DNA from 2 places in the Pseudoxanthomonas indica genome. Region 2 is predicted to be linked to the other one. Evidence: predicted binding sites of a transcription regulator. Region 2 holds the regulator's gene; the other holds the start of a gene.
The links. The regulator FliA, encoded in region 2, starts transcription of late flagellar genes. The targets are predictions, from matches to a motif close to TAAAGTTTNNCNNNCNNNGGCCGATAA.

Region 1: the regulator FliA is predicted to act here: its motif matches at 1,483-1,509, upstream of B5X78_RS17900 (HD domain-containing phosphohydrolase).

The regions. Positions count from the first base shown of each region.
Region 1 is NZ_FUZV01000002.1:1,554,513-1,558,913, forward strand. Features, by position in the region: gene lysS (lysine--tRNA ligase) at 1-1,272, shown strand, start outside; gene B5X78_RS17900 (HD domain-containing phosphohydrolase) at 1,598-2,737, shown strand; gene B5X78_RS17905 (ATP-binding protein) at 2,743-4,401, shown strand, end outside.
Region 2 is NZ_FUZV01000002.1:1,317,232-1,321,632, reverse strand. Features, by position in the region: gene flhF (flagellar biosynthesis GTPase FlhF) at 1-1,491, shown strand, start outside; gene B5X78_RS16755 (MinD/ParA family protein) at 1,532-2,362, shown strand; gene B5X78_RS16750 (RNA polymerase sigma factor FliA) at 2,359-3,111, shown strand; gene B5X78_RS16745 (chemotaxis response regulator CheY) at 3,223-3,603, shown strand; gene B5X78_RS16740 (protein phosphatase CheZ) at 3,603-4,214, shown strand; gene B5X78_RS16735 (chemotaxis protein CheA) at 4,226-4,401, shown strand, end outside.

The sequences.
Region 1 (4,401 bases), 240 kb from region 2:
GCCAGCTTCGTGCAGATCCAGGACGAGTCCGGGCGCATCCAGCTTTTCCTGCAGTCGAACACGCTGGGCGAAACCTATGACGCGTTCAAGGGCTGGGACATCGGTGACATCGTCGCCGCAGAGGGTGCGCTGACCCGCACCAAGACCGGCGAGCTGTCGATCAAGGCCGATACCCTGCGTCTGCTGACCAAGGCACTGCGGCCCTTGCCGGACAAGTGGCACGGCCTGTCGGACGTGGAGCAGCGTTACCGCCAGCGCTACGTGGATCTGATCGTCAATCCGGACGCGCGCGAAGTGTTCGTCAAGCGCTCCAAGATCATCCGCGCCATCCGCGAATGGCTGGACGCGCGGCGCTTCCTGGAAGTGGAAACGCCGATGATGCATTACATCCCCGGCGGCGCCGCGGCCAAGCCGTTCACTACCCACCACAATGCGCTGGGCCTGGATCTGTACCTGCGCGTGGCGCCGGAACTGTATCTCAAGCGCCTGACCGTGGGCGGCCTGGAGCGGGTCTACGAAATCAACCGCAACTTCCGCAACGAGGGTGTCAGCACCCGCCACAATCCGGAATTCACCATGCTGGAGCTGTACGAGGCCTACGCCACGTACAACGAGATCATGGATCTCACCGAGTCGGTGATCCGCGATGTGGCGCATGAAGTGCTGGGCACCGGCGTGGTCACCTGGGAAGGCCAGGACATCGATTTGGAGCCGGCCTTCCGCCGCTGGCGCATGGACGAAGCCGTGCGCCACCACAATCCGGAGATCAGCCTGGCCGACTGCACCGATCGCGACGCGCTGGTGCGCCATTGCCAGCGCCTGGGCATCCACGTCAAACCGTCGTATGGCTGGGGCAAGCTGCTGCTGGAAATCTTCGAGAAGACCGTCGAGCACACCCTGATCCAGCCGACCTTCATCACCGACCATCCGGTGGAAGTCTCGCCGCTGGCGCGTGCCAATGATCGGAACCCCGGATATACCGATCGCTTCGAGCTCTTCATCAATGGCAAGGAGCTGGCCAATGGCTTCTCCGAGCTCAACGATCCCGAAGACCAGGCAGCGCGCTTCCAGGCCCAGGTGGCGGCCAAGGAAGGCGGCGACGACGAAGCCATGCATTTCGACGCCGATTACATCCGCGCGCTCGAAGTCGGCCTGCCGCCGACCGGCGGCCTGGGCGTGGGCATCGATCGGCTGGTGATGTTGCTGACCGGTTCGGATTCCATCCGCGATGTGCTGCTGTTCCCCTACATGCGTCCCGAGCAGCACGGCTGAGGTGCGCCCCTGCGGGGCAGGGGAGTGACGCGGAAGGTCCAAAGCGGCATGGCCGGATTGCCAAGCAGACGGGCCAGCGGGCTCGGCGGACGCCGGAAAAGCGTCGGCGGGCGCGAGCGGAAAACCCGCCCGCCCAAGCACTTATTGTGAACTCCGTCAAAGTTTTCACATGAAACGTTCAGCCATGGCCTCCATGGCATGCTTCATGCGTCAAATTTTCCGCGGACAAGCCGATAACCATGGGCAAGATCATGGAAGCGGTTCGACAGCGGCGATGACATCCGGCCAACACCGGCCGGGTATCACCACGATTCTGGAAGCCCCGATGCTAGATGCCAGTGCACACAACAGCGGAGTATCCTTGCCCGACAGCCATTTGATGTGGCCTCAAGGGGCGGGAAGCGCTTTGAATATCGTCATCGTCGATGATCAGACTTCGGCGCGCACGATGCTGCGCCATGTGATCGAGGATATTGCCTCGGAACTCAACGTGCACGACTTCGGTGATCCTCAGGTCGCGCTGGAATGGTGCGAGACCCATCGCACCGACCTGCTGCTACTGGATTACCGCATGCCGGGCATGGATGGCCTGGAACTGGCGCGCCGGTTCCGCCGGCTGCCGATGCATCGGGATATCCCGATCATCCTGATCACCGTGGTCGGTGATGAGCCGATTCGCCAGGCCGCGCTGGAAGCGGGCGTGATCGACTTCCTGGTCAAGCCGGTGCGTCCGCGCGAACTGCGCGCGCGTTGCCGCAATCTGCTGCAGCTGCGCCAGCAGTCGGAGAACGTCAAGCAACGCGCCCTGTCGCTGGAGCAGCGCCTGCTCTCGAGCATGCACGAAGTGGAAGAGCGCGAACGCGAGACGCTGTCGCGCCTGGCGCGCGCCATCGAGTACCGCGACAGCGGCACCAGCGCCTACCTGGAACGCATGGCCCATGTGGCGGCGTTGATTGCCGAGCAGTTGGGCCTGCCCGAAGACGAAGTGCGCGCCATCGAACTCGCCGCGCCACTTCATGACATGGGCAAGATCGCCATTCCCGATTCCGTGCTGATGAAACCCGGTCCGCTGACCGAGGACGAACTGGCGGTCATGCGCCGGCATCCCAAGATTGGCCACCAATTGCTGTCCGGCAGCCAGAACCGTTTCATCCAGACCGGCGCCATCATTGCCCTGCGTCATCACGAGCGTTATGACGGTAGCGGCTACCCCGATGGCCTGGTCGGCGACGAGATCCCGTTGGAAGCCAGGATAGTGGCGGTTGCGGATGTGTTTGACGCGCTGATTTCCCCGCGTCCCTACAAGAAGGCCTGGGACAAGGATGCGGCGCTGGCTTATCTGTATGCGCAACGCGGCCGGCTGTTCGATCCGGCCTGCGTGGATGCGCTGATTCGTGGTCGCGAACGTCTGGATGACATTTGCCAGCGCTACTCGACGGTGCAGAACCGTCCAGGGATGGAGTAAGCCTCATGGAACGCAATCTGGCTTCGTGGATTCAAAGTCGCCTGGCCAACCGGCCGGACAGCGAGCACGGCCAGACGTCGATCCGCGTGATCATCTTCACCGGCGTCATTCTCTACATGGTTGGCGCCGCGCTGTACGGCAGCCTGACCCCGGACGTCTACATCTGGTCGGCGATCATGAGCGGTGTGGGCGCCGGCGTTGGCCTGGCCCTGCTGATCGGCATCCTGATCAATCCCGGCAAGTCGCACACGCGCCGCATCATCGGCATGCTCACCGACTACGGCCTGATGACCGTGGCGATGGTGCTCAAGGGCGAACCGCTGGCCTGGTTGTACGTGATCCTGATGTGGGTCACCGTCGGCAACGGTCTTCGCTACGGCAACAAATACCTGATTGGCGCGGTGGCGTCGGCCGGCATCAGCTTCGGCACGGTGCTGGTGCTCAACGACTACTGGCGGCAGAACCTCAGCCTGGGTTTGGGCCTGTGGGTAGGCCTGATCGCGGTGCCGATGTATCTGTCCGGCCTGTTGCGCGATCTGACCCGCGCCACCGAGGAAGCCCGCCGCGCCAACGAAGCCAAGAGCCGCTTCCTGGCCAACATGAGCCACGAATTCCGCACCCCGCTCAACGGTCTGGCCGGCATGTCCGAGCTGCTGGCCACCACCCGCTTGGACAGCGAACAGCGCGAATGCCTTTCGACCATCCAGGCCTCCACCCGCAGCCTGCTGGGGCTGGTGGAAGACGTGCTGGACATCTCGGCCATCGAGGCCGGCAAGCTCAAGCTCAACCTGGTCGATTTCGCCCCGCGCGAGCTGGTGGACAGCATCGGCCTGATCCTGCTGCCGCAAGCGCGCGGCAAGCAGCTGAACTATGTCGTGCAGTTCGACGATGACGTGCCGACCCTGCTGCGCGGCGACTCCGGCCATCTGCGCCAGGTGCTGCTCAACCTGGCCGGCAACGCGGTCAAGTTCACCGACCACGGCGAAGTGCGCCTGCATGTCAGCGTGATTGGCGCCGACTTGCCGATTGGCCTGCAGACCGGCAACCGTACGCGCCTGCGCTTCACCGTGACCGACACCGGCATCGGCATTCCGGCCTCGGTGCGGGATCGCCTGTTCGAAGCGTTCGAGCAGGCCGATGTCAGCTTGGCGCGCCGCTACGGCGGCACCGGCCTGGGCACCACCATCGCCAAGGGCCTGACCGAGGCCATGGGCGGCACCATCGGCTTCGAGAGCAGCGAGCAGAAGGGCAGCTCGTTCTGGGTGGAACTGCCGTTCGAGGACGTGCAGCCGCGCAAGATCACCCCGGCCATCCAGGCGCCGGCGCATTGGCTGGAAGACAGCGCCAAGCCCGGCGCCGAGAACATCATCGCGTTCTCGGATCCGTTCCTGCGCCATCGCGCCCGCGTGCGCAGCATGCAGATCCTGGTGGCCGATGATCATGAAGCCAACCGCATGGTGGTGCAGCGCCTGTTGCAGAAGGCCGGCCATCGGGTCACCTGCGTCAATGGCGGCGAAGAAGTGCTCAATGCATTGGAGTCGTTCGATTACGACGCGGTGATCTGCGACCTGCACATGCCCGACGTCAGTGGCCTGGATCTGCTCAAGCAACTGCGGGTAATGGAAGCCGGCAGCAGTCAGCGCACCCCGGTGCTGATCCTGAGC
Region 2 (4,401 bases):
AAGCCGGCGCAGGACATCGCGGCCGAGCAGGCTGCCAACGAAATTCCGACCGCGTTTGAACTGCTGGCCCAGCTGAAGCCGCAAGCGCCGAAGAAGCCGGCCGCGCCGGCCGAAGACCTGGACGCCCTGCCCGCCTTCCTGCGTGAAAGCCTGCGCGGTGACCGCAAGGGCGCCGATGCGCGTGATGGCGAATCGCTGTACGCCGGTATTCCGTCGCCGGAGCCGTTGGGTGGATACGAGCAGGAAGACGATTTTGTGTTGCCTGCCAGCGAGCCGGCGAAGTTCGAGATCAAGCCGGACTCGTTTGCTGCGCGGTTGGCGGCGAGTTTGCCGGCGGTGCCGGGCGTGAATGGCACGGCGCGTGCGGTTGCCGCGGTGACTGCGGATGATGTGGCGAAGGCTGAGGCGATTCTGGCTTCGTCTTCCCCTCATCCCAACCTTCTCCCGCAAGCGGGAGAAGGAGCCGCAGCATCGGCTGCGGATGTTTCCCAGGCAACGACGACGGTTGCGGCTGCGACGGTTGCAACGGCTACTGCCCCGGCGGTTGCACTGGTTACCGACAACGATCCGATCCGCGCCCGCGAGAACGATGAGCAGCTGGCCGCCATGCGCGCCGAGCTGGCCGCGATGCGCGGCATGATCGAAGACGAGATGCACCGCCTGACCGACGAGCGCCTGAAGGGTTCTCCGGTGCGTTCGCAGGCGATGGAACTGCTGGAAGACTACGGTTTCGATGCCGGCATCACCCGCGACGTGGCGCTGCAGATTCCCGCCGACACCGAACTGCATCGCGGCCGTGGCCTGATGCTGGGCCTGCTGTCGAAGAAGCTGCCCGTCATGGCGCAGGATCCGCTGCTCACTGGCGGCGTGATCGCCCTGGTCGGCCCGACCGGCGCCGGCAAGACCACCACCATCGCCAAGCTGGCCGCGGCGTTCGCCGAAGCCAACAGCCCGCGCGACGTGGCGCTGGTCACCACCGACACCGTGCGCGTGGGTGGCCGCGAACAGTTGCACAGCTACGGTCGCCAGCTCGGCATCGCCGTATACGAAGCCGACAGCGACATCAAGCTGGCGCAGGTGCTGGAGCGCCTGGCCGACTACAAGCTGGTGCTGATCGACACCGCCGGCCTGGGCCAGCGCGACCGCAACCTGGTCGGCCAGCTCAACTGGCTGCGCGCGGCCGGACAGATCCACACCCTGCTGGTGCTGCCGGCCAACTCCCACTACGCCGATCTGGATGAAGTGGTGCGCCGCTTCAGCGCCGTGCGCCCCAAGGGCGTGGTGCTGACCAAGGTCGATGAAACCGGTCGCCTGGGCAGCCCGCTGTCGGTGATCGTCGACCACCAGTTGCCGATGGCCTGGATCACCGACGGTCAGCGCGTGCCGGAAGACCTGCACCGCGCCAACGCCGCCAACCTTGTACTGCGTCTTGACCAATTGCGTCGCGAAGCCGACGAAGCCATCCCCGCGGAGAACATCCATGTCGCATGAGTCCCACCTGTTGCAGACCAATCCGCGCAACACGCCGCCGATGGCCGGCGCGTTCCATCCGGTGCGGGTCATTGCGATCACCGGTGGCAAGGGTGGTGTGGGCAAGACCAACGTGTCGGTCAACCTGGCCGCTTCGCTGGCCGAGATGGGCAAGCGCACCCTGCTGATGGACGCCGACCTGGGCCTGGCCAATGTCGACGTGCTGCTGGGCCTGACCCCCAAGTTCACCCTGGCCGATCTGGTCGCGCATCGCTGCCAGTTGGAGGACGTGCTGCTGGGAGGCCCGGATGGCCTGCTGATCGTCCCGGCCTCGTCGGGTTTCCGGCACATGGCCGAGCTGTCCTCGGCCGAGCACGTCGGCCTGGTCAATGTGTTCTCGGAACTGCAGCGCCAGCTGGACGTGATGGTGGTGGATACCGCCGCCGGCATCACCGACAGCGTGCTGACCTTCTGCCAGGCCGCGCAGGACACCGTGGTGGTGGTCTGCGATGAGCCGGCCTCGATCACCGATGCCTACGCCTTGATCAAGGTGCTCTCGCGCGAACGCGGCGTCGATCGCGTGCACGTGATCGCCAATATGGTCCGCGACCCCAACGAGGGCCGCAAGTTGTACGAAAAACTGGCGCGGGTGTGCGAACGCTTCCTCGGCGACGTGGCCCTGCACTACATGGGCGCGGTGCCGCAGGACGACTGGCTGCGCCGCGCCGTGCAGCGCCAGCAGGCGGTGGTGAAGGCCTATCCGGGCAGCCCGTCGGCCCGCGCCATCAACGAAATCGCGCGCCTGGCCGCCCGTTGGCAGCCGCCGACCGCCGCGCGCGGCAATGTCGAATTCTTCGTCGAACGCATGATCAACCGGAGCGTGCCTGCATGAATACCGGTGCTGCCGCCCAATACCGTGCCGTGCAGAAAAGCGCGGCCACCGATGCCGTCACCGTGCATGCGGACCTGGTACGGCGCATCGCCCATCACCTGGCCGCACGCCTGCCGGCCAGCGTGGAGGTCGATGATCTGATCCAGGCCGGCATGATCGGTCTGATTGAAGCCTCGCGCAGCTACGACGCCGAACAGGGCGCCTCGTTCGAGACCTTCGCCTCGATCCGCATCCGCGGCTCGATGATCGATGAAATCCGCCGCGGCGACTGGGTGCCGCGTTCGGTGCACCGGCGCGCCCGCCAGGCCGCCTCCACCGTGCGCGAAATCGAACAGCGCACCGGCCGCGCCGCCATCGCCACCGAAGTCGCCTCGGCGATGGAGATGCCGTTGCCGGAATACCTGCGCCTGCTGGAAGACGCCGCGCGTGGCCAGGTGTTGAGCCTGGAATCGCACGTCGAAGACCATGGCGAACCGCAGACCCATGTCACCGGTGGCCCCAGCCCGCAGCAGAACCTGGAGCGCGGCGAGTTCCGCACCCAGCTGGTCAAGGCCATCGGCCAACTGCCCGAGCGCGAGCAGCTGGTGCTGTCCATGTACTACGAGCAGGAATTGAACCTGAAGGAAATCGGCGCCGTGCTGGGGGTCAGCGAGTCGCGGGTCTGCCAGATCCACGGCCAGGCCATGCTGCGCCTGCGCGGCCGGCTGGACGTGTACGAAAAGGTCGACGCCGGCATCGAGGACGATTGAGGGCCGCTTTCACCCCCTCACTAAACTTCTCCGGATCCCCGCCGATATCCGTTCCGAACCACCCTGCCCAATAGCATTGCCCCGGAGTACCGAGTGACCGCCAACAAGAACATGCGAATCCTGATCGTGGACGACTTCTCGACGATGCGCCGCATCATCAAGAACCTGCTCAACGATCTGGGTTACACCAACACCGCCGAGGCCGACGACGGTTCGACCGCCATCCAGGCGCTGGCGCAGGGCAACTTCGAATTCGTGGTCACCGACTGGAACATGCCCGGCATGACCGGCATCGACCTGCTCAAGGCGATCCGCGCCGATGACCGCTTCAAGCACCTGCCGGTGCTGATGGTCACCGCCGAGGCCAAGCGCGAACAGATCATCGAGGCCGCGCAGAACGGCGTGAACGGCTACATCATCAAACCGTTCACCGCGCAGACCCTGGAAGAGAAGCTGGGCAAGATCTTCGAGCGCCTGGGAGCGGCTGCCTGATGGCCGCAGTCATTGATGCTTCCAGCGCCCGCGCGGCGCTGGTGGAAAAACTCCAGCACGCGCTGGATGCCCTGCAGGAAGGCGATGAAGCCGGCTGGCGCCGCGAACTGGATGCGATTGCCGCCTGGCGCACGCAGCCGATGATGCAGGGCCTGGGCCGGCTGGCCCGCGAACTGGCGCAGACGCTGGGCGAACTGCCGCCCACCCATGACAGCCATGGTCTGGACGACGCCTGCGCGCGCCTGGATCACGTGGTCGAAATGACCGAACAGGCCAGCCACAAGACCCTCGACCTGGCCGAGCAATGCCGCGGCCTGGCCGATCAGCTCAAGGCCAGCCCGCTCAGCGCCGAACAGACGCAGCTGGTGGATGGCATCCGCAGCGGCCTGTCGGAAATGGCGCTGGCGCAGAGCTACCAGGACCTCACCGGGCAGATCATCCGTCGCGTCGCCGGCATCGTCCGCCGCGTGCACGAAGGTTTTGGCGCACTCGGCCTGCCGCCGCCGGAAAAGAAGGACAACGCCCTGTCCGGCCCGGCCGTCAACGGACTGGACAAGAACGCGTACTCGCAGGATGACGCGGATGATCTGTTGTCGGGTCTTGGCCTGTAAGAGAAGCACGCATGTCCGCCGTCACCCCCGAAATCGCCGCCGACTTCCTGATTGAAGCGCAGGAGATCCTGGATCGCCTGGGCGAGCAGCTGGTGACGCTGGAACAGGATCCCGCCGACAAGCAGCAGCTCAACGCGGTGTTCCGCGGCTTCCACACGCTCAAGGGCGGCGCCGGCTTCCTGGCGAT